Linked DNA regions of Bacillus pumilus. The protein of the gene in region 1 binds, or shares a complex with, the protein of each later gene. Links are inferred from orthologs where the notes say so. Each region holds a gene or a part of one and is shown on either strand. Other genes may lie near its edges.

Region 1 (7,020 bases):
GGGGCAGGGTGAAAATCCCGACCGACGGTAATAAAGCAAATGCTTTACAGCCCGTGACCCGTTAATTTATTAACGGTTGATTCAGTGAAAAGCTGAAGCCGACAGTGAAAGTCTGGATGGGAGAAGGATAAAGAAAGCTATGAACGAAAAATATTTGTCGATCATAGTTTTATTTCTGATGCAAAAAAGCCACAGCCCCGGAATTTTTTCCGGGGCTTTCTGTATGTTCATGTAGTGAATAGACCGGCATGCAGTGTTTATTAGGTGATCCCTCATCTACCTTGTATGGACCATAAAAAGCGACGAAGGTGCTCAATCGATCACATGTCCCTAACATCGCTTTTTTAAAAAGTGAGAAATACAAATGAAAAGAAAGGGAGGATCACATGTTTACGGGGATAATTGAAGAAGTAGGCGCAGTTCAGTCATTAAGCAAAAAGTCAGCAGATGCCATAGAAATTGTCATTCAGTGCAACCGTGTGCTAGAAGATGTTCACCTCGGAGACAGTATTGCGATCAATGGTGTATGTCTTACAGTCACAAGCTTTACAAAAGCACAGTTCGCAGCAGATGTGATGCCAGAAACGGTCAAAGCGACATCACTGGATCAGCTGACATCAGGCAGTCCAGTGAATTTAGAGCGGGCCATGTCCTCGAATGGACGATTCGGCGGTCATTTTGTCTCAGGCCATGTTGACGGGACGGCAGTCATTACCCGAATAGAAAAGAAAAGTAATGCCATTTACTATGATTTAGAGATGGACAAGACCCTCACAGATATGCTCGCGCAAAAGGGTTCGATCGCAATAGATGGTGTCAGCTTAACCATTTTCGATTTGCAAGATTCACACGTCACAGTCTCTATTATTCCTCATACGCTTGAAGGAACTATTTTCCCGACTAAATCTATGGGAGAGATCGTGAATATAGAGTGTGACATGATCGGTAAATACATCTATCGCTTTTTAACAAAAGAACAAGGCGGAAAGCAGCCATCCCGATTGACCCCATCATTTTTAAAAGAGCACGGATTCTAGGAGGCGATTGTATGTATCATTTAGTAGAAGAAGCAGTAAACGCTCTGAAAGAAGGAGAAATCATTATCGTAGTGGATGATGAAGACAGAGAAAACGAAGGAGATTTTGTGGCACTTGCTGAGCATGCCACGCCTGAAGTGATTAACTTTATGGCTTTACATGGAAGAGGTCTCATTTGTACACCGGTCCATGCGTCGATTGCCAAACACCTGAACCTGCATCCAATGGTAGAACAAAATACAGATGCACACCATACAGCTTTTACAGTGAGCATCGATCATGTGACAACGACGACTGGTATTAGTGCTTTTGAGCGCTCTACGACCATGCTTGCCATGTTAAATAAAGACGTAACACCAGAAGAATTTGCCCGCCCAGGTCATGTATTTCCGCTCATTGCAAAAGAAGGCGGCGTACTAGAAAGACCAGGTCATACAGAGGCGGCGGTAGATCTTGCGAAACTGGCAGGTTCAGAGCCAGCGGGTGTCATTTGTGAAATCATGAATGTAGATGGCTCAATGGCGCGTGTTCCAGAACTAAAAGAAATCCAAAAACAGCACGGTTTAAAGATGCTGACAATAGAAGCATTGCAAACCTATTTAAATAATAAAGAAACAGCAGCTATCGAAACAAAATAAAAAATCACAAAAAAGGATGATCAACATATGAATACAATACAAGGGCATGTAGTAGCAGAAGGATTAAACTTTGCAATTGTCGTCGCGAGATTTAATGACTTTATTACAAGTAAACTGCTTGACGGAGCAGAAGATACATTGCTCAGACACGGAGCAAACGGTGACGATATTGATGTCGTGTGGGTACCGGGTGCTTTTGAAATTCCGTACATGGCAAAAAAACTAGCTGAAACAGAGAAATATGATGCTGTCATTACACTTGGAACTGTAATCAGGGGCGCAACAACTCACTACGATTATGTTTGTAATGAAGCTGCTAAAGGAATTGCTCAAAGTGCCATGTCAACAGGGGTACCGATTATCTTTGGTGTACTAACAACAGAATCCATTGAACAAGCTATCGAAAGAGCCGGTACAAAAGCTGGAAATAAAGGCAGCGAATCGGCTGCAGCTGCCATTGAAATGGCGAATCTCAACCGTACCTTTCGTTAATTTAGTGAAAAAGAGTTTAAAAACGGTATAAAAATGTTTATAATGTGTGATGAGCAAATGATTCGTGAGACATTTGCTGGACATAAGGATAATTTGAATATTGAGGGGTATATATGTTAATTCGTTATAAGAGGTCTTTTGAAAAAATTGCCATGGGGCTACTCTCCTTCATGCCGGGTGAGAAAGACGTCAAACAGCTTCAGCAGACGATGAAGTCATATGAAATGGATGAAAATCGGCAGCTGTTCCTTTGGAAAGATGGCGAGGATATCGTAGGTGCTATTGGTGTGTTGAAAACAGACGACCAAGTACAAATCGAGCATATTAGTGTGAATCCATCCCATCGAGATCAAGGAATCGGCAAGGAAATGGTTTTAGCCGTGGAAGAGGTATTCAAAACCAAAACACTCATTCCAAATGAATTAACGCAAGGCTTCTTTCATAAGTGTCACAGCGAAACAAATTAAATATCACACATGTAAAAGCAGAGGCTACAGTCCTCTGCTTTTTTTACGTTCGATTTGCTTTTTTCGTTCAAGCAATACATCTGTCCGGTCACGCAGTCTATGTTTTTCGATCAAAAATGTGTGGGATAAGTTGCTCTCCTGGCCAAAGGTCAGTCCGTCTTTTTGAGCCATTTCTTGGCATAGAGACAGGAGCGCTTCATCTTTAATCGGGAGCATCACACTTTCGTATGACATGTCTTCAGCCATTTTCTTCTTCAGCGTTCTCAGAAGTTTGAGAAACGCCTCATCATCCAGACCGAGGTTCGATAATACGGGCCGGTTTGCTTCCAGCAAGTGAAGGCTATTTGAAATGAGCCGTTTTGCACCTTTTCCATTTCCCCGTCTTTGATGATACAAAGCAACGGCAAGCTGAATGAAGCCAACCCAATATTCTTTGCGCTGCTCAGGCGGGTCTTCCTTCCAATATTCCTCAAGAATTTCATGACACTCAAAATAATCTCTTGTCGTATGAAATTCATGTAAAAAAGCCACGTACGCTTCAGGATACACAGTGGTCATCTCCTTTTCCACTCTCAGTCTAACATATTGAAAAGAAAAGAAGAAAGAGCGCCCTTCGTGAAAGGACGCTCTGTTTCTTTAATAAACCCAAGCCGCGCCAACGATGATCAGCAAGATGAAAAGCACGACAATAAGCGCGAAACCTCCACCAAAGTTATAGCCATCTCCCATAATGATACGGCCTCCTTTTTCATCAGTTCTGTTTACAATGGTATTCTATGTATAAATGCCCTGAGTGGTATGGGCGAAACCACTGTTTTTCTTATTTTGCCTAGGACATCATGGTCGAAATTATATTGGACGAGAGCTTTATCCTGTCTTATACTAAAGGTTAGCCGGTGAAACGGTACTTAGAAGACAGTAGAAATGGTGAGAAAAAATGCTGGAATATCAGGTGAAAATAGATTCGTTTGAAGGTCCATTGGACTTACTTTTACATTTAATCAACCGGTTGGAAATTGATATTTATGATATTCCCGTTGCTAAAATTACGGAGCAGTATTTATTATATGTCCATACCATGAGGGAGCTTGAACTTGATGTGGCAAGTGAATATTTGGTGATGGCTGCAACCCTCCTGAGTATTAAAAGCAGAATGCTCCTTCCGAAACAAGAGGAAGAGCTATTTGATGAAGACTTGCTTGAAGAGGAAGAGGACCCTCGAGAAGAGCTGATTGGCAAACTGATTGAATACCGAAAGTATAAAGATGCAGCACAAGAACTAAAGGAACGCGAGGAAGAAAGGCAAAATGCCTTTACAAAACCTCCGAGTGATTTAAGCGAATTTGCAAAAGAATCGGAAGCGAAGGACACAAACCTGCATGTCACGGTGTATGATATGTTAGGTGCGTTCCAAAAGGTATTTAACCGAAAGAAAATAACGAAACCAGCACCATCTAGGATTACAAGACAAGAAATCCCGATTGAAGACAAAATGAATGAGATTATGAACCATTTAAGAAAAACGAAAAAGCGGACCAATTTCATGACTCTATTTCAACATGATCAAAAGGAGCACCTTGTCGTGACGTTTCTTGCTGTTCTTGAATTGATGAAAGGTCATCAAATCATGTTAGAGCAGGAAGGAAACTTTGAAGACATTTATATTATAGGGAGTGAAACGATTCATGACGCTTGATATCGTGAATTGGAAAGCCATCATAGAAGCGCTGCTTTATGCAGCAGGTGACGAAGGCTTAACAAAAAAACAGCTCATGTCTGTTCTTGAAGTAGAAGAGGTAGCGTTACTCGATATGATGTCTGCCGTAAAGAAAGAATATCAAAAACAAGAACGAGGAATTGAGCTCATTGAATATGCAGATTCATATATGCTGCTGACGAAAAAGGAATACAGCATTTATTTGAAAAAATTAGTCGAGACCCCATCCAAAGGTTTGTCTCAGGCAGCGCTTGAAGTACTCGCAATCGTTTCTTATAAACAGCCGATCACACGCAGTGAGGTAGAAGAAATCAGAGGAGTCAAATCAGAGCGGGTGCTCCATAGTTTAGTAGCCAAAGCGCTGCTCTGTGAAGTTGGACGTGCCGATGGCCCTGGGCGAGCAATTCTTTATGGGACAACACCTACCTTTTTAGAGCAGTTTGGCTTAAAGGCATTGGATGAATTACCGCCACTTCCAGAGAATGTGGAAGCAGATGGTGTACAAGAAGAAGCTGATCTATTTTTTGAAAACTTCAATCAAACATTTGAAGAGATAAAATAGTTCAAAAGAATGAAAAATGTATGATAAAATATAAAAAAGATTTTAGGTCTAACATCTATTGATGTCAGATAAAATGGTCATAAAGCCATGAGGGGAAGGTAAACACAAAACAAATGGCACATATGAATGTAAAGGCTCAAGTTGATCAAGCAGGCGTCTTTTTATCAAAGGTTGCAACTGAAATGAATGGTTTTCTGAACGAAGCTACCTTATCAAGTATGAAACGATTAAACCCTGAAGCGGAAGCCTATTATTGTGACATATTGAATACATTACGGAAGCTTGCAGTGTACAGCGAGGATGCAGCGGCAGTTTGCAGGAAAATCAGCCAGCAGCAGACATTCCCGCAGCAAGCCGCGCAGCAGACGCTTCACCGTATTTATCATCAATGTATTGAAGAGTTTTTCACGCCGAAAAAGGATACATGGTATGAAGACAGCCGTTCCGCATATACAGGAAAGAGCAGCATTGTTTTCCACCATGAAGTATCCGCTGAGATCAAACGATTATTTTCTTCATTAGAAAAAGATTTTTTAGCGATGAGAGAAGAGCTAGAATATACGACATCTCATCAGCAAATGAAAATGGTATAAGCAAGAGGAAGGAGCGTCTCTACATATAGAGACGTTTTTTTTATGGACGAGGCATCATAACTTTTTCAGCCGCGCATACACTTGTACAAAACGGACAAGGACGTGAATGAACATGCCCTATTTAAAAATTGGAACAGCAGTCCTTCTTCTATTTACACTCTTACTGCCTTTTTCCTCACATGCCAAAGCAGATATGTCATTATCGGTGAGTGCAAGAAGCGCCATTTTAATAGATGGACAGTCAGGCAGAGTCCTATTTGGAAAGGACGAGCATGAAAAAAGAAGAATCGCCAGTATTACGAAAATTATGACGGCAGTATTAGCCATTGAATCAGGAAAAATGAAAGACACCGTCAAAGTATCAAAGCGCGCGATTCAAGCAGAGGGCTCATCGATTTATTTAAAAGAAGGGCAAAAGGTGAGCCTAGAAGACTTGACATACGGGCTTATGCTGCGTTCTGGAAATGATGCAGCTGTTGCCATTGCAGAGCATGTGGGCGGCAGTTTAGAAGGATTTATTTTTATGATGAATCAAAAAGCGTCTGAACTAGGAATGGAGAATACGAATTTTCAAAATCCGCATGGACTCGATGATCATAAACATCATTATTCATCAGCCTATGACATGGCTATCTTAACAAAATACGCCATGGAGCATAAACAATATCAAAAAATTGCAGGCACGACTTTCTATAAAGCAAAAACGATGGAAGGCTATTGGAAAAATAAAAACAAGCTGGTCACCGGATTATACAAATATTCAACTGGTGGGAAAACGGGATATACGAAGCTTGCAAAACGCACACTTGTCTCTACTGCGGCAAAAGGGGATGCGGCACTGATCGCTGTGACCATTAATGCGCCAGATGATTGGAAGGATCATATCTCTATGTTTGAATATGCATTTGATCACTATAAAACGTACGTACTTGCTGAAAAAGGAAGACTCGCTTCATTAAAAGGAACCTTTTACGAAAAAAAAGCATTTATCAAACGTGATGTGGACTATTTTTTAAATGAAGATGAGAAAAAGCTAGTAGAAATTGAAACGGAAATGCTTACTCCTCAAAAGAAGTGGAAAAAAAACGCCGAAGCCATCCCTGATGTTGTAGGGAAAATGACGTTTTTATTAGATGATCAGGTGATCGAGCAAGTACCGATTTTTTATGAAAATAAACGAAATCGAATGCCTCAAAAAAGCTTCCAAGAAATGTTTAAGTCTGTCTTTCAGACATCTATAGGCGGATCTTCATGGTCAATCTAATTTGGGTATTCCTCACTGTCATCGGTCTTGTGTACGCGATGTTCAACGGAACGATGGAGGAAGTAAACGAAGCTGTATTTAAGGGATCAAAGGAAGCAGTGACCATTTCAATTGGTCTGATTAGTGTCCTCGTTTTTTGGCTCGGGCTGATGAAGATTGCAGAAGAGGCAGGCTTGTTACATTTCTTTAGTAAATTGTGCCGTCCCTTTATTTCAAAGCTATTTCCGGATATTCCGCCTAACCATCCTGC
Region 2 (12,794 bases), 540 kb from region 1 along the record:
TGCACAAATAACTGCCCGTTCAATCTATGAAACAATTGATCGACTTCTTTTTTTACGGGCTCTGGTAAATCGGACTGTCTCACATCATTTAAGACGAGCTTTAATTGGTGAAGCTCCTGATTTTTTACATCCTGGTTGCCTTTTTCGAGTAGTTTCAGCATACCGATTTCGTCACGTACACCTATTGCCTTTTTCATCGTCATGAGTAAATCGAGCACATCGGTTTTATTGCTTAATGCGGGTTCCGTCTGCTGCACCACCTGAGCCAATGCTTTTGCCTCTGTTTTTGACAGGAACGGAAATTCTTTTTGAAGCACAGATGCTTTTGCGTCAGGCTGAGATCCAGCCTGCTGAAGCCCTTGCAGCAATGATGTGAGCTGTTTTAAGCTAGGCTCTTGCTGCCCATCTGCGCCTTGTTTTATTAAACTTGTAAGTATCCGCTCAATTTGCTGAGGCGGGATTTGCAGCTCTTTTGGGCTTATTGATTGCTGCACGTTAGATTGAAGAACTTGGGTCGTCTGACGCTCTTGAGCGATTGGAGTTTGGCTATTTTCTTTTGGTTGAGTCAGATTGGGCTGAGGCGTTACAGGCAGACTTCCTCCTTGCTTCGTCGCCCCTTCTCTCGCTGCTAGAAGGACCGATAAGAGCTTTTCTGCATGGACAGACGTCTCAGCATCTATGACTGATCGAACGGCTTGTGTAAGCGCCTGTGTGGCGTCTGAGTGCTTCGGGAGCTGTGTTAAGCGTTCTAGCAGCGCTGTCATATCCTGATGAAGAGCAGAGGATGATTTCACAGCTAAAATGGATTGAAGCACTCCTTCCTGGATCGGCAAGTCTTTCTTTAAAGCAAATAGAAGTGCCTGGAGACCTTTTTTCACATCAGCTCCTTGAAGCTGTTCGATCCACTTCACTGCCGTTTTTAACTCTGTTTCGTTGATAACCGATTTTTCTTTTAAAAAAGCTGTGGCTGTTAGAATGTTTTCAAGTCCGCTTTTCAGAGAGAGACCTTCTAATAGTTTGGCAGCGGCATCCTTTAATGTCTTAGGATCTTGATCAAATTGCTGGACTGGCCTTAGTTTATTGAGGCTGTCTCCACCCTCTTGTTCAAATTGGAACCAATAAAATGCGTCTGCTTTAAGCTGAGCCGCTAGCTGTGCTTTTATTTTTGTTGAGCCTATTTGAACAAGGGCTGTATCATCTCCAAGCATTTTCAGTACTTTACCGAGAATCAGCCGATGCACATTTTCCTTTCCTTCGGTGTTTAATGGCACAGATTCTGCCGCACTTAACCGGCTATTCAGTGCTGTATGTATGTCCTCAACTCTTGTCATCACAGGCAGCCTCCTTAGGTCAAAAATTTATGAGATAACGGATTTCACTGGTGCAAACGATAATCGATGGATTGGGGCAGCTCCATGTGTTTGAATGGCAGCCAAATGCTCTTTTGTTCCGTACCCTTTATGTTTTTCAAATTGATACTCAGGGTACTTACGCCCGTATTCTTCCATCATCTGATCTCTTGTCACCTTTGCAATACATGCACCTGCTGCGATGGATGCACTTTTTGCATCTCCTTTGATGATATTCTCCTGGTGAATAGGAAGTGGGAGCGTCATGGCATCTATGAGTAGATAATCAGGTGTATGAGTTAACTGCTCCACCGCTCTCACCATCGCCAGTCTTGATGCCTCGTAAATATTGATTTCATCAATCGTAGCCGCATCAACAATGCCGATACCGATATCAAGTGCTTCTTTTTGGATCAGGTCATAATATGCCAATCTTTTTTTCTCAGATAATTGCTTTGAGTCGTTTAAACCGAGCAGGACTGTATCTTCCTTTAATATGACAGCTGCTGCTACAACGGGGCCTGCCAGCGGTCCTCTTCCTGCTTCATCTATTCCAGCAATACATGTGTATCCCTGCGCCTTAGCATTGTTTTCAAATTGCAGCATCTCATTCCATGCTACATGAAGTTGCTGCTGCTTTTCTCTCTCTTTGTGCCACTTCTCTATCAGTTTTTGGACACTTTTTCTCTTATCATCTTTTACAAGCTCATGAATGTATGACTCGTCTTGCGAATGCTTTTCTATCAGTTCTTTTATTTGTTTCACTGTGTACATAGGCTTTTCGTCAGCCTCCTTCTTTATATCGGCAGTTTTCCGCAAAAAATAAAGACCCGCATGAGCTGCGTGTCTTTTAGCTTTCAGGCTTCTCAAAAGTGAGGGGACCAAATTTTTCTGTTCGAATATCCCGAATAATGATTTCGGTGGTTTTGTCGTAATTAATCAATCCACCGCTCATGAGACAGCCGCGCTTTGTACCTATTGCATCAAACAGCTCAGCCGTATCTTCAGGGATCTCCGTTAGGTCATAGCGTTTTTTTAATCTCTCTGGATAGTTTTCTTCTAGAAAGCGAAGTCCATATACAGCGACATCCTGTAAGTTGATGATAGAATCTTTGATCGCTCCAGTTACCGCTAGCCTAAGTCCTACTTTCTCATCTTCAAACTTCGGCCAGAGGATTCCAGGTGTATCGAGCAGTTCCAATTCTTTCCCTACCTTCACCCATTGCTGTGAGGTGGTAATACCAGGACGGTCTCCTGTTTTGGCAATGTTCTTTTTCGCTAAACGATTGATTAAGGTCGATTTCCCGACGTTGGGAATCCCGATAATCAGCGCCCGGATTGCACGTGGTTTAACACCTTTTGCTTTCATGCGGTCGAATTTTTCTTTTAAGATTTCTTTTGAAGTTGTGATGATCTGATTTAACCCTTGTCCATCGACAGAGTTAATAGCAAGTGACCGAACGCCTTGCTGCTCAAAGTGCGCCTGCCACTCCTTTGTCACACGAGGATCCGCTTTATCTGCTTTGTTTAATAGCATGATTTTGGGTTTATTCTGAAGGATTTCTTCGATCATTGGGTTTCTAGAGGACATCGGAATTCTAGCATCAGTTAATTCAAATACGATGTCGATGAGCTTTAATTTTTCTGTGACTTCACGTCTTGCTTTTGCCATATGGCCTGGAAACCATTGAATCGTCATATGTGCACCTTCTCTTCTATCGATTATCTCTATACATCGTACAAAAAAAGAGCCTGTTACAGGTAACAAGCTCTTTCCTTTGATATCATTATCGTCTGATTTCTTTGATACGAGCCGCTTTACCGCGAAGTTCACGTAGGTAGTAAAGTTTCGCACGACGTACCTTACCGTGACGTACAACTTCGATGTTAGCGATTTTTGGTGTGTGTACAGGGAATGTACGCTCAACGCCTACACCGTAAGAAATCTTACGAACTGTGAAAGTTTCGCTGATTCCACCACCACGACGCTTAATTACAACACCTTCAAAGATCTGGATACGCTCACGAGTACCCTCGACAACTTTAACGTGTACACGTAAAGTGTCACCAGGACGGAACGCAGGAAGATCAGTGCGTAATTGTTCTTTTGTGATTTCTTCAATCAAATGTTGCATCGTTTTCAACTCCTTCCAACAGATGCTCATGTCCTCTTTCTTCATTGCAGCGGAACATCGTTTTCAAACTTGAATCGGCAAGCCGTCCAAGTCACAAGTAGTATCATACCATACCTCTATGCAGTGTGCAATACAATCTAGTCATTATGAAGCTGCCAAAGCCATCTTTTTTCTTCATCTGTTAACGTTTTGCATGAATCGATCAAATCTGGCCTTCTTGTATAGGTTCGCTTCAAGGATTCTTTGCGCCGCCACTCTTCAATTTTGGCATGATTTCCAGAGAGGAGCACTTCCGGCACTTTTAGTCCTTTATAATCGGCTGGCCTTGTATAGTGAGGATGCTCTAGCAAACCTGTACTAAATGAATCTTCAATGTGAGACGCTTCTTTTCCAAGCACATGAGGCAAAAGCCTGACCACACTGTCTGCAATCATCATCGCTGGCAGCTCTCCGCCTGTGAGAACGAAATCTCCGATTGAGATTTCATCTGTGACAAGATGCTCCCTGATGCGCTCATCGTAGCCTTCATAATGGCCGCAAATGAACATAAGGTGTTCTTCTTTTGCAAGTTCCTCTGCCTTCTTTTGTGTATATCTTTCTCCTTGAGGACAGACAAGAATAATTCGGGGCTTCTTGCTTGCTTTCTTCGTTAAATCTTCTACCGCATCGAATACGGGCTGTGCTTTCAGTACCATACCAGCACCGCCGCCATATGGGTAATCATCTACTGTTTTGTGCTTATGATCTGAATACTCTCTAAAATTGACAACATTGAATGAGACAGCTTCTTTCTCCTGTGCCTTTTTTAAGATCGATGAGTGGAGCACACCTTCGAACATTTCAGGAAAAAGTGTTAAGAAGTCGATTTTCATTCGTCAATGAGTCCTTCCATCACTTCAATGTGTATGGTTTTGGATGCGATATCGATCTTTTTGACGACAGATGGGATATAAGGAATTAGGGCATCTTTTTTGCCTTTTCTTCCGACCACCCAGACATCATTTGCCCCTGGTGTTAAAATCTCTTTGATTTGGCCGACAAGCTGATCCTCTTCATCGTATACTTCACAGCCAATGATTTGGTGGAAATAAAACTCTCCTTCATCTAAAGAGCCGAGATGTTCTTTTTCTACTTTTAAGATTGATTCTTTCAATAGCTCTGCTTCATTTAATGAGCTAATTTCTTCAAATGTGAGCAAATCAAACTGTTTGTGTTGCCTATGTGATGCGACAGTGACTTTTAGCGGCTCCCCTTGACCTTGCTTAAAAATATAGAGGACGCTTCCTTTTTTGTAACGTTCTTCTGGGAAATCTGTCTTTGACACGACGCGTACTTCTCCGCGCACTCCGTGTGTATTGACAATCTTTCCAACATTCAACCATTCTTGTACCATGTTCTCAATCACCCCTGACGTATTTCCACAATGGTGCCGTCTTTCACGACGATGACATTGTCTTGCATCTTGTCATCCCATTTATCACCTATGTTCACTTCAACCAGCGCATCCACTTCTGTCTCTTTCATTTCACTTCCAAGCGGCAAAATATGCAGCTGCTCTACTTGAAAGTCAATTTGCTGGATTTTCTCCTGCCGTTTATCGATGGCTTTTTGGAATTGAGGGATGGCTTCTTGCTGATGTGGTTCTTTTTCATGTTTTTTCAGTTGAAAATATAGTTGATTGCATTCACGTTCTAGTCTTTCTTTTTTCTCCAAAAAAGTCGTTAACAGTTTGTCCTTACTGCTTTCAGTTAATACTTGCATGACGGTGACATGTTGAATGATCTGCATCTTCCTTTTTGTCCCCCTATCCGAAGGCATTTGTCCTCTACATTATAACGAAAAATAGATTTAAACGTGTAAAAAAAGGGGAGGTCCTAAGCCCTCTCCCTTTTTAGTCAGCAATCTCAAGTTGAACTTTCTTAGAAGACTCTGCACTTGCTGCAAACATGACTGTTCGTATCGCTTTCGCTGTACGTCCCTGCTTTCCGATCACCTTTCCGGTATCTTCAGCATTGACAGACAGTGTGTAAATCACTTGCTCATCTTTTTCTAATGAAGATACGTGAATATCTTCAGGGAAATCAACAAGTGGCTCGACGATGGATACAATCAATTCTTCCAAGGACAGCTCATTCATTATTTGCTGTTTTTCGCATTATGAAATTTTTCAAGAATTCCTTGGCTTGAGAAAAGGTTGCGAACTGTATCAGATGGTTTCGCACCATTTTGAAGCCATTTAAGAGCTAATTCTTCGTTGATTTTCACCTCAGCTGGTGATAACACTGGATTGTATGTTCCAACTGTTTCGATGAAACGACCGTCACGTGGTGAACGAGAATCTGCTACTACAATACGATAGAAAGGAGATCTTTTTGATCCCATACGTTTTAAACGAATTTTTACTGCCATTTTACTAGCACCTCCGAAAATATTTCAACAAGATAGTATATTAACAATGATAAAAGGGTTTGTAAAGTGTTTTTTCTTAACAACGGTTTTATCATGTATAACCAATTACATAAATGGTAATTTAAAGCCTTTTTTCTTTCCTTTGGACATGTTGGTCATTTGCTTCATCATCTTTTTCATTTCGTCAAATTGCTTTAAAAGGCGATTGACTTCCTGTACAGATGTTCCGCTTCCTTTTGCAATCCGTTTTCTTCGGCTTGCATTGATGACCTCTGGCTGTTCTTTTTCCTCGGTCGTCATTGATTTTATGATCGCTTCGATGTGATTGAGCTGCTTTTCGTCTACTTGGACGTTTTTGAGCCCTTTCATTTTACCGGCTCCCGGCATCATTTGGATCAATTCATCAAGTGGACCCATGTTACGAACTTGGCCAAGCTGCTCGAGGAAATCATCGAGTGTAAAGCTCATGGTCCGCATTTTTTGTTCAAGCTCTTTCGCTTTATCTTGGTCCACGTTTGCCTGTGCTTTTTCAATCAGTGTAAGCACATCTCCCATGCCAAGAATTCTTGAAGCCATCCGTTCTGGGTGGAATGGTTCAATCGCGTCAAGCTTTTCACCTAGCGCGGCGAATTTAATCGGCGTATTGGTGACAGCTCGAATGGAAAGTGCTGCACCGCCTCGTGTATCCCCGTCTAGTTTCGTTAGAACGACACCTGTTAAACCAAGCTGTTCATTAAAGCTTTTCGCTACATTAACAGCATCTTGACCTGTCATAGAGTCAACAACAAGGAAAATTTCTTCTGGACTCGCTACTTCTTTTACTTTCTGAAGTTCATCCATCAATTCTTCATCAATATGAAGGCGTCCTGCTGTATCTAAAATGACATAATCATGGTGTTCTTCTTTCGCTTTTTCAATTGCCTGTTTGGCAATCTCGACAGGACTGACTTGATCACCTAATGAAAACACAGGCATATCAAGCTGTTTCCCCAGCGTTTGAAGCTGCTGGATCGCTGCTGGTCTGTAAATATCTGCAGCCACCATCATCGGCTGGCGATTATGTTTTTTGCGAAGTAAATTGGCAAGCTTCCCAGTTGTGGTGGTTTTACCTGCCCCTTGAAGACCAACCATCATAATGACGGTCGGAGATTTTTTCGCTACAGCGATTTTACTCTCTTCTCCGCCCATTAATTCAGTGAGTTCTTCTTTTACAACTTTAATGACCTGTTGTCCAGGGGTAAGGCTTTTCATGACCTCTTGTCCAACTGCCCGCTCACTTACTTTTTTCACAAAGTCTTTGACTACTTTAAAATTGACGTCAGCTTCAAGAAGGGCAAGGCGTACCTCGCGCATCATTTCTTTTACATCTTGTTCTGACACTTTTCCTTTGCCGCGGATTTTTGAAATCGTCTGCTGCAGTCGGTCGGCTAATCCTTCAAATGCCATACTGTGCCGCCTCCTAATCTAATTTCTCAAGCGATTCAATTAAAGCTTCTGCTTCTTCCATCTGAGCGGAATCTGCTACGAGCTCACTCATTTTTTTGAGAAGTTCTTTACGCTCTTTAAATTTCTTAAACAAGAGCAGCTTTTCTTCATATTGTTCAAGCATCGCTTCAGTCCGTTTAATATTATCATAAACAGCCTGTCTTGATACTTCATATTCATCCGCAATTTCACCGAGGGAAAAATCGTCTAGGTAGTAAAGCGACATGTAGCTCTTTTGCTTTGCGGTTAACAACGATTGATAGAAGTCAAACAAGTAGTTCATTCTCGTTGTTTTTTCAAGCGTCATGGGCTCTCTCCCCTTTGTTAAGTTCATTCCCTTTACATCAACTAAGTTTACACGGTTCTTTACTGTGTGTCAAGTTTTTATCTTGTCACTGCATGAAGCGGCGTATAAATAAAAATGCCAGCAATTTTTGCCGGCATTTTTGTTAGTCCTCTTGATCAATCACGTCTGAGAATAATCCATACACATACGATTCTGCATCGAATTCTTGCAGATCGTCTACCTTTTCACCTAAACCGACGAGCTTCACGGGGATGTTTAGCTCATTTCGAATTGCAAGGACAATCCCGCCTTTTGCAGTGCCGTCAAGCTTTGTTAAAGCAATTCCTGTCACATTCGTCGCTTTAGAAAATTCTTTCGCTTGTGCCATCGCATTTTGACCCGTTGTTGCATCAAGAGCGAGCAGCACTTCATGCGGTGCATCTGGAACCTCGCGTTCAATGACTCTCTTGACCTTCTCCAGTTCTTTCATCAAGTTGACTTTGTTTTGTAGTCTTCCTGCTGTATCACAGATAAGGACATCCGCATTTTTCGCTTTTGCTGATTGAACGGCATCATAGATCACCGCTGCTGGGTCAGAGCCAGCCGTCTGTTTGACAACAGGGACACCTGAACGCTCTCCCCATACTTCAAGCTGCTCTATCGCACCGGCACGGAATGTATCACCTGCTGCCAAAATGACGGATTTCCCATCATTTTTCAGCTTATTTGCAAGTTTGCCGATCGTCGTTGTTTTCCCAACGCCATTGACACCGACAAATAAAATGATATTTAATCGCCCGTCTTCAATATTCAGCGCAGAGATTTGTTCCTCTCCGCTATTGTAGATTTCAACCAGTTTTTCAGAGATGACCGATTGTACTTCACTTGGGTCTTGAATGTTTCTTAGTTTCACTTCTTTTTTCAGCTCATCAATCAGTTCCATCACCGTTGTGAAACCGACATCCGCGCCGATCAGAACTTCTTCTAATTCTTCAAAAAAGTCTTCATCAACTTTACGGTAGCGTGAAATGAGTTCATTTACTCTTCCTTGAAAGGAGTTTCTCGTTTTTTCAAGTCCATCCTTAAACTTTTCTGATACTGAATCGGTTTGCTGCGTAAATTTTTCTTTTAATTTCTTAAAAAAGCTCATTTGGTTCAAAAACCTCCTTTAATTACTGGACAAGCTCTTTCGTTTCTTCTAGTTTGACAGATACAAGCTTAGAAACACCTGACTCCTGCATCGTAACACCGTAGAGCACATCTGCTTCTTCCATTGTTCCTTTGCGGTGCGTAATGACTATGAATTGTGTTTCTTCGCTGTATTTTTTTAAATATTGTGCAAAGCGGAAAACATTGGCTTCATCAAGCGCCGCTTCTACCTCATCTAACACGCAGAATGGAACAGGTCTGACTTTTAAAATAGAGAATAGTAAAGCGATCGCTGTCAATGCTCTCTCACCGCCTGAAAGAAGGCTTAAGTTTTGCAGCTTTTTCCCTGGCGGCTGCGCGACAATATCAACGCCAGAGTTTAGTAAATCGTTTGGATCTGTCAGCTTAAGATCTGCTTTCCCGCCGCCAAATAATGCTTGGAAAACTGATTCAAAATGCCCCCGAATTTGCGAGAATGTTTCAGAGAAGCGCTTTGTCATCTCTTGATCCATTTCTTCGATCACTTGGAATAATGTATTTTTCGCTTCTGTCAGATCATTTCGCTGTTCTGTTAAGAAAAGGTAGCGTTCATTTACTCGTTCATACTCATCAATGCTGCCTAAGTTCACTGTTCCTAGCTCTTCAATGGCTAATTTGATCAGCTTCACTCGTTTTCTTGCTTCATCTGGCGATAACGTTAGATGATACATCTCTTTTGCCCCTTCAAACGAAAGAGCATACTCTTCGTTCAAATAAGCGATGAGGTTGTCGAGCTCAACTTCCATACGGCCAAGCTTAATTTCTTCATCTTTTAAGCTTGTGGTGAGCTGCTTGTAAAGGCGTTTTTGTTCTTTCAGTTCACGTTCAGCAAATTCTAACGTTTCAGAAAGAGCAAGACGCTGTTTGCGCCGCTCTGAAATGAGCGCGGTTGTTTTGTTTTTATTTTCCAGCTTCTCTTTCGCCGCTTCTTCCAGCTGTTCTGCTCCGCTTGAGCTAGATGTCATTTCACTTGTTAAGAGTGACAGATCTTCTTTTGTTTCCGTCAGCGTTTGTTCAGCCTCTTCTAATTCGGCCATTAAGCTCGAAAGCTTTTCTTGTTCATTCGCTAAGGACTGCTCTTTTTTGGCAAGCGAGATTTTCAGCTCTGTTAATTCGGCAGAAATGGTTTCTTTCGTTGAGCTTTGGGTCTGCTTACGCTTTGTTAATGTATTGATCTCTTGATCAAGGGTGGTCAATTTCTCCCCTATAGAAACTTCAAGAGCTGCCTGCTTTTTGTCCTTATCTGTAAGTTCAGTAGAACGCAGCTGCAATTCTTCTTTTTCTTGGTCATAGAGTTCAAGGTGGGCATTAATATTTTTTTCTGCTACTTGCAGTTCGTATAGCTTCCCTTTGAGCTCTTGCTGCTGTTCTCGAAGCGTTTCTCCCCGCTGACGCAGTTCGTTTAATTGACTTTCGTTTGCTGCAATCAATTGCTTCGTTTCTTTTGTTTCCTTTTCAAGGATCGTCGTTTTTTCTTCCATTTTAACAAGCTGCTTTGTTAATGTTTCGATCTCTCGGTTTCTTGAAAGAAGGGAGTTGTTCTTTTTCTTTACACCGCCACCAGTCATTGAACCGCCGGGGTTCACAACATCTCCATCAAGGGTCACGATGCGATAACGATGACCAAGCATTTTTGCCAGTTCATTGGCGCCTTTTAAGTCTCTAACGATCAGAACCGTTCCAAGCAAGTTCTGTATGACCTTTTGATACTTTTCTTCAAAGGAAACAAGGTGACTTGCTACACCGATAAATGCAGCGTGCTGCTCGGCTGTTTGGACGTCTCTATGCTGAATGGTTCTTTCTTTGATCACATTCATTGGCAGGAAGGTTGCTCGTCCAAAGGAGTGCTGCTTTAAGTATGCAATTGCTTGTCGCGCTGCGGCTTCGTTTTCTGTGACGACGTGCTGCGTTGCTGCGCCTAGCGCGATTTCAATCGCTGTCTCATGCTGCTGATCTGTTTGAATCAGCTCTGCAATGGCACCGTGAATACCGCCTAACCGTTCTTTTGCCTTTAAGACCTCTTTTACTCCTTGGAAAAAGCCTGAGAAGTCTTCCTGCATGGATTCTAGCATCTCTTTTTTTGACTTTGCCTGCTGCACATATTGATAGGCTTGGTAAAGAGCCGTTTCTTTTTTCTCGTATTGACGTTTCATTTGCTCAAGCTTTTGTTCCGCTTCTCTAAAACGCTTGACCTGAGCCAGAATGTCTTCTTCTATGGCTGAAAGCTGCTGCTCAGCCTCTGTTTTCTTCTCTTTGACAGACACACGTTCTTCAATGTGTTTTTGGTTGTTTTGCGTGAGCCGATCTAGCTGCATGGCCGCTTGGCGCTGCTGTTCTTCTAATAATTTGCGTTCGTTGCGGATGGAAGCCTGTTCATTGAGCAGATCAAAATAATCGCTTTTCAGCTGTTCAATTTGACCTTCCACATCTTCAGTATGAAGCGACAGTTGATGCTGCTTTGTTTTCACTTCATCTTTTAGCTGCTGCACTTCTTTTTGAAGGCTGTCCCGCGCGATTTTCTGCTGCTGAATCTTTTCGATTAGCTGCGCCTGCTTTTCAGTTAAGCGAATGAGCGTTTCTTCTAGCTGCCCTTGGTTTGCGGCTGCATTTTTCTTCCGTTCTTTTAGTACTTCTTTTTTACCTTCAAGCTTTTCTAATTCCTCACTTGTGAAAAGAAGAACTTCTTGCAGGTCATTAATTGATTCGTCAAGTGCTTGAATGCGGTCTCTTGACTCTTCAATTTTAGCTTCTTTTGCTTGAATATCTGTGGATTGCTTCATTTCATCTTGTTTGAACCGCTCGACAGCTTCACCAAGTGTTGTCCATTTTTCATGAAGTGCTTCGATGTCATGGACAGTTAAGGCGATTTCGACATTTTCAAGCTCTTCTTTTTTTTGCAAATAGTCCTTTGCAATAGATGCCTGCATTCTTAATGGTTCTACTTGATCTTCTAGTTCATGCAGAATATCTTCTACTCGGTTTAAGTTGTCCTGCGTTTCAAACAGTTTATTCTCGGCTTTTTTCTTTCTTGTTTTATATTTCAAAACACCAGCCGCTTCTTCAAAGATGCTTCTTCTCTCTTCTGCCTTACTAGATAGAATTTCCTCTACCTTTCCTTGGCTGATGATCGAAAAAGCTTCCTTTCCAAGACCTGAATCCATGAAAAGTTCAATAATATCTTTTAAGCGGACAGATTGATTGTTTATGAGAAATTCACTTTCTCCTGAACGATAGACTCTTCTTGTCACACTGACTTCGTGAAAATCGATCGGTAAAAAGTGATCTTCGTTATCTAACGTTAAAGTCACTTCTGCTAGATTGACTCTTTTTCTTGAGTCGCTTCCTGCAAAAATGATGTCTTCCATTTTTCCTCCGCGGAGGCTTTTCGCTGATTGTTCTCCAAGTACCCAGCGGATGGCATCGGTAATATTACTTTTGCCGCTTCCGTTTGGTCCAACAACAGCGGTGACCCCTTTGACAAAGTCCACGGTCACTCGCTGTGCAAAAGATTTGAATCCTATCACGTCTAAACGTTTGAGGAACATGAGAGTGATCCTCCTTATGTATTTAAAGTACTATTATCTTACCATATGAAGTGAAAAAAGATGATGGAAAACAGAGTGAAATCCCCCTGAATGACGAGGGGGATTTTATTGGTTCATATGATGTTTCTGCAATTTAGCAAGTGCTTCCTGTGCAGCATGCTGTTCTGCTTCTTTTTTACTGCGGCCATTTCCAATTCCAAGCACTTCTCCGCGAAGGGAGACATTTGCTTCAAATTCCCGGTTGTGTGCTGGTCCTTTTTCATGCAGAATGTGGTATTCAAGTACACCTTTTCCATCGCGCTGAACGAATTCTTGCAGCTGGCTTTTAAAGTCCATGACATGCGAGAACGCTCCATCATTAATTTTCGGATAAACATAGGCTTCTAGGAATCGCTCC

Evidence for each region.
Region 2: the proteins of CKW02_RS10635 (region 1) and smc are in contact, whole or in part, in a crystal structure (PDB 3ZGX), measured with the Bacillus subtilis proteins. The link is inferred for Bacillus pumilus from one-to-one orthologs.

What each region holds. Positions count from the first base shown.
Region 1 is NZ_LT906438.1:2,095,305-2,102,324, reverse strand. What follows is about bases 2,503-5,450. They hold CKW02_RS10635 (segregation/condensation protein A), read left to right. Parts: upstream 2,503-3,571; coding sequence 3,572-4,330; downstream 4,331-5,450. Other genes in these bases: CKW02_RS10625 (YpuI family protein), read left to right, coding at 5,027-5,450; scpB (SMC-Scp complex subunit ScpB), read left to right, coding at 4,320-4,913; CKW02_RS10640 (YjcZ family sporulation protein), read right to left, coding at 3,271-3,363; CKW02_RS10645 (DUF309 domain-containing protein), read right to left, coding at 2,659-3,183; CKW02_RS10650 (GNAT family N-acetyltransferase), read left to right, coding at 2,503-2,634. In the rest of the region: ribE (riboflavin synthase), read left to right, coding at 387-1,037; ribH (6,7-dimethyl-8-ribityllumazine synthase), read left to right, coding at 1,703-2,167; more of CKW02_RS10650, read left to right, coding at 2,281-2,502; more of CKW02_RS10625, read left to right, coding at 5,451-5,506; CKW02_RS10620 (D-alanyl-D-alanine carboxypeptidase family protein), read left to right, coding at 5,619-6,770; CKW02_RS10615 (nucleoside recognition domain-containing protein), read left to right, coding at 6,758-7,020. UniProt on the Bacillus subtilis protein: Participates in chromosomal partition during cell division. May act via the formation of a condensin-like complex containing Smc and ScpB that pull DNA away from mid-cell into both cell halves.
Region 2 is NZ_LT906438.1:1,552,081-1,564,874, reverse strand. Bases 8,637-12,794 are described here. They hold smc (chromosome segregation protein SMC), read right to left. Parts: upstream 12,398-12,794; coding sequence 8,837-12,397; downstream 8,637-8,836. Other genes in these bases: rnc (ribonuclease III), read right to left, coding at 12,503-12,794; ftsY (signal recognition particle-docking protein FtsY), read right to left, coding at 8,637-8,814. Also shown: CKW02_RS07885 (hypothetical protein), read right to left, coding at 1-1,331; CKW02_RS07880 (ribonuclease HII), read right to left, coding at 1,359-2,123; ribosome biogenesis GTPase YlqF, read right to left, coding at 2,200-3,048; rplS (50S ribosomal protein L19), read right to left, coding at 3,137-3,484; tRNA (guanosine(37)-N1)-methyltransferase TrmD, read right to left, coding at 3,622-4,356; ribosome maturation factor RimM, read right to left, coding at 4,353-4,877; CKW02_RS07855 (YlqD family protein), read right to left, coding at 4,886-5,272; CKW02_RS07850 (KH domain-containing protein), read right to left, coding at 5,376-5,621; rpsP (30S ribosomal protein S16), read right to left, coding at 5,621-5,893; ffh (signal recognition particle protein), read right to left, coding at 5,999-7,339; CKW02_RS07835 (putative DNA-binding protein), read right to left, coding at 7,353-7,685; more of ftsY, read right to left, coding at 7,828-8,636. UniProt on the Bacillus subtilis protein: Required for chromosome condensation and partitioning.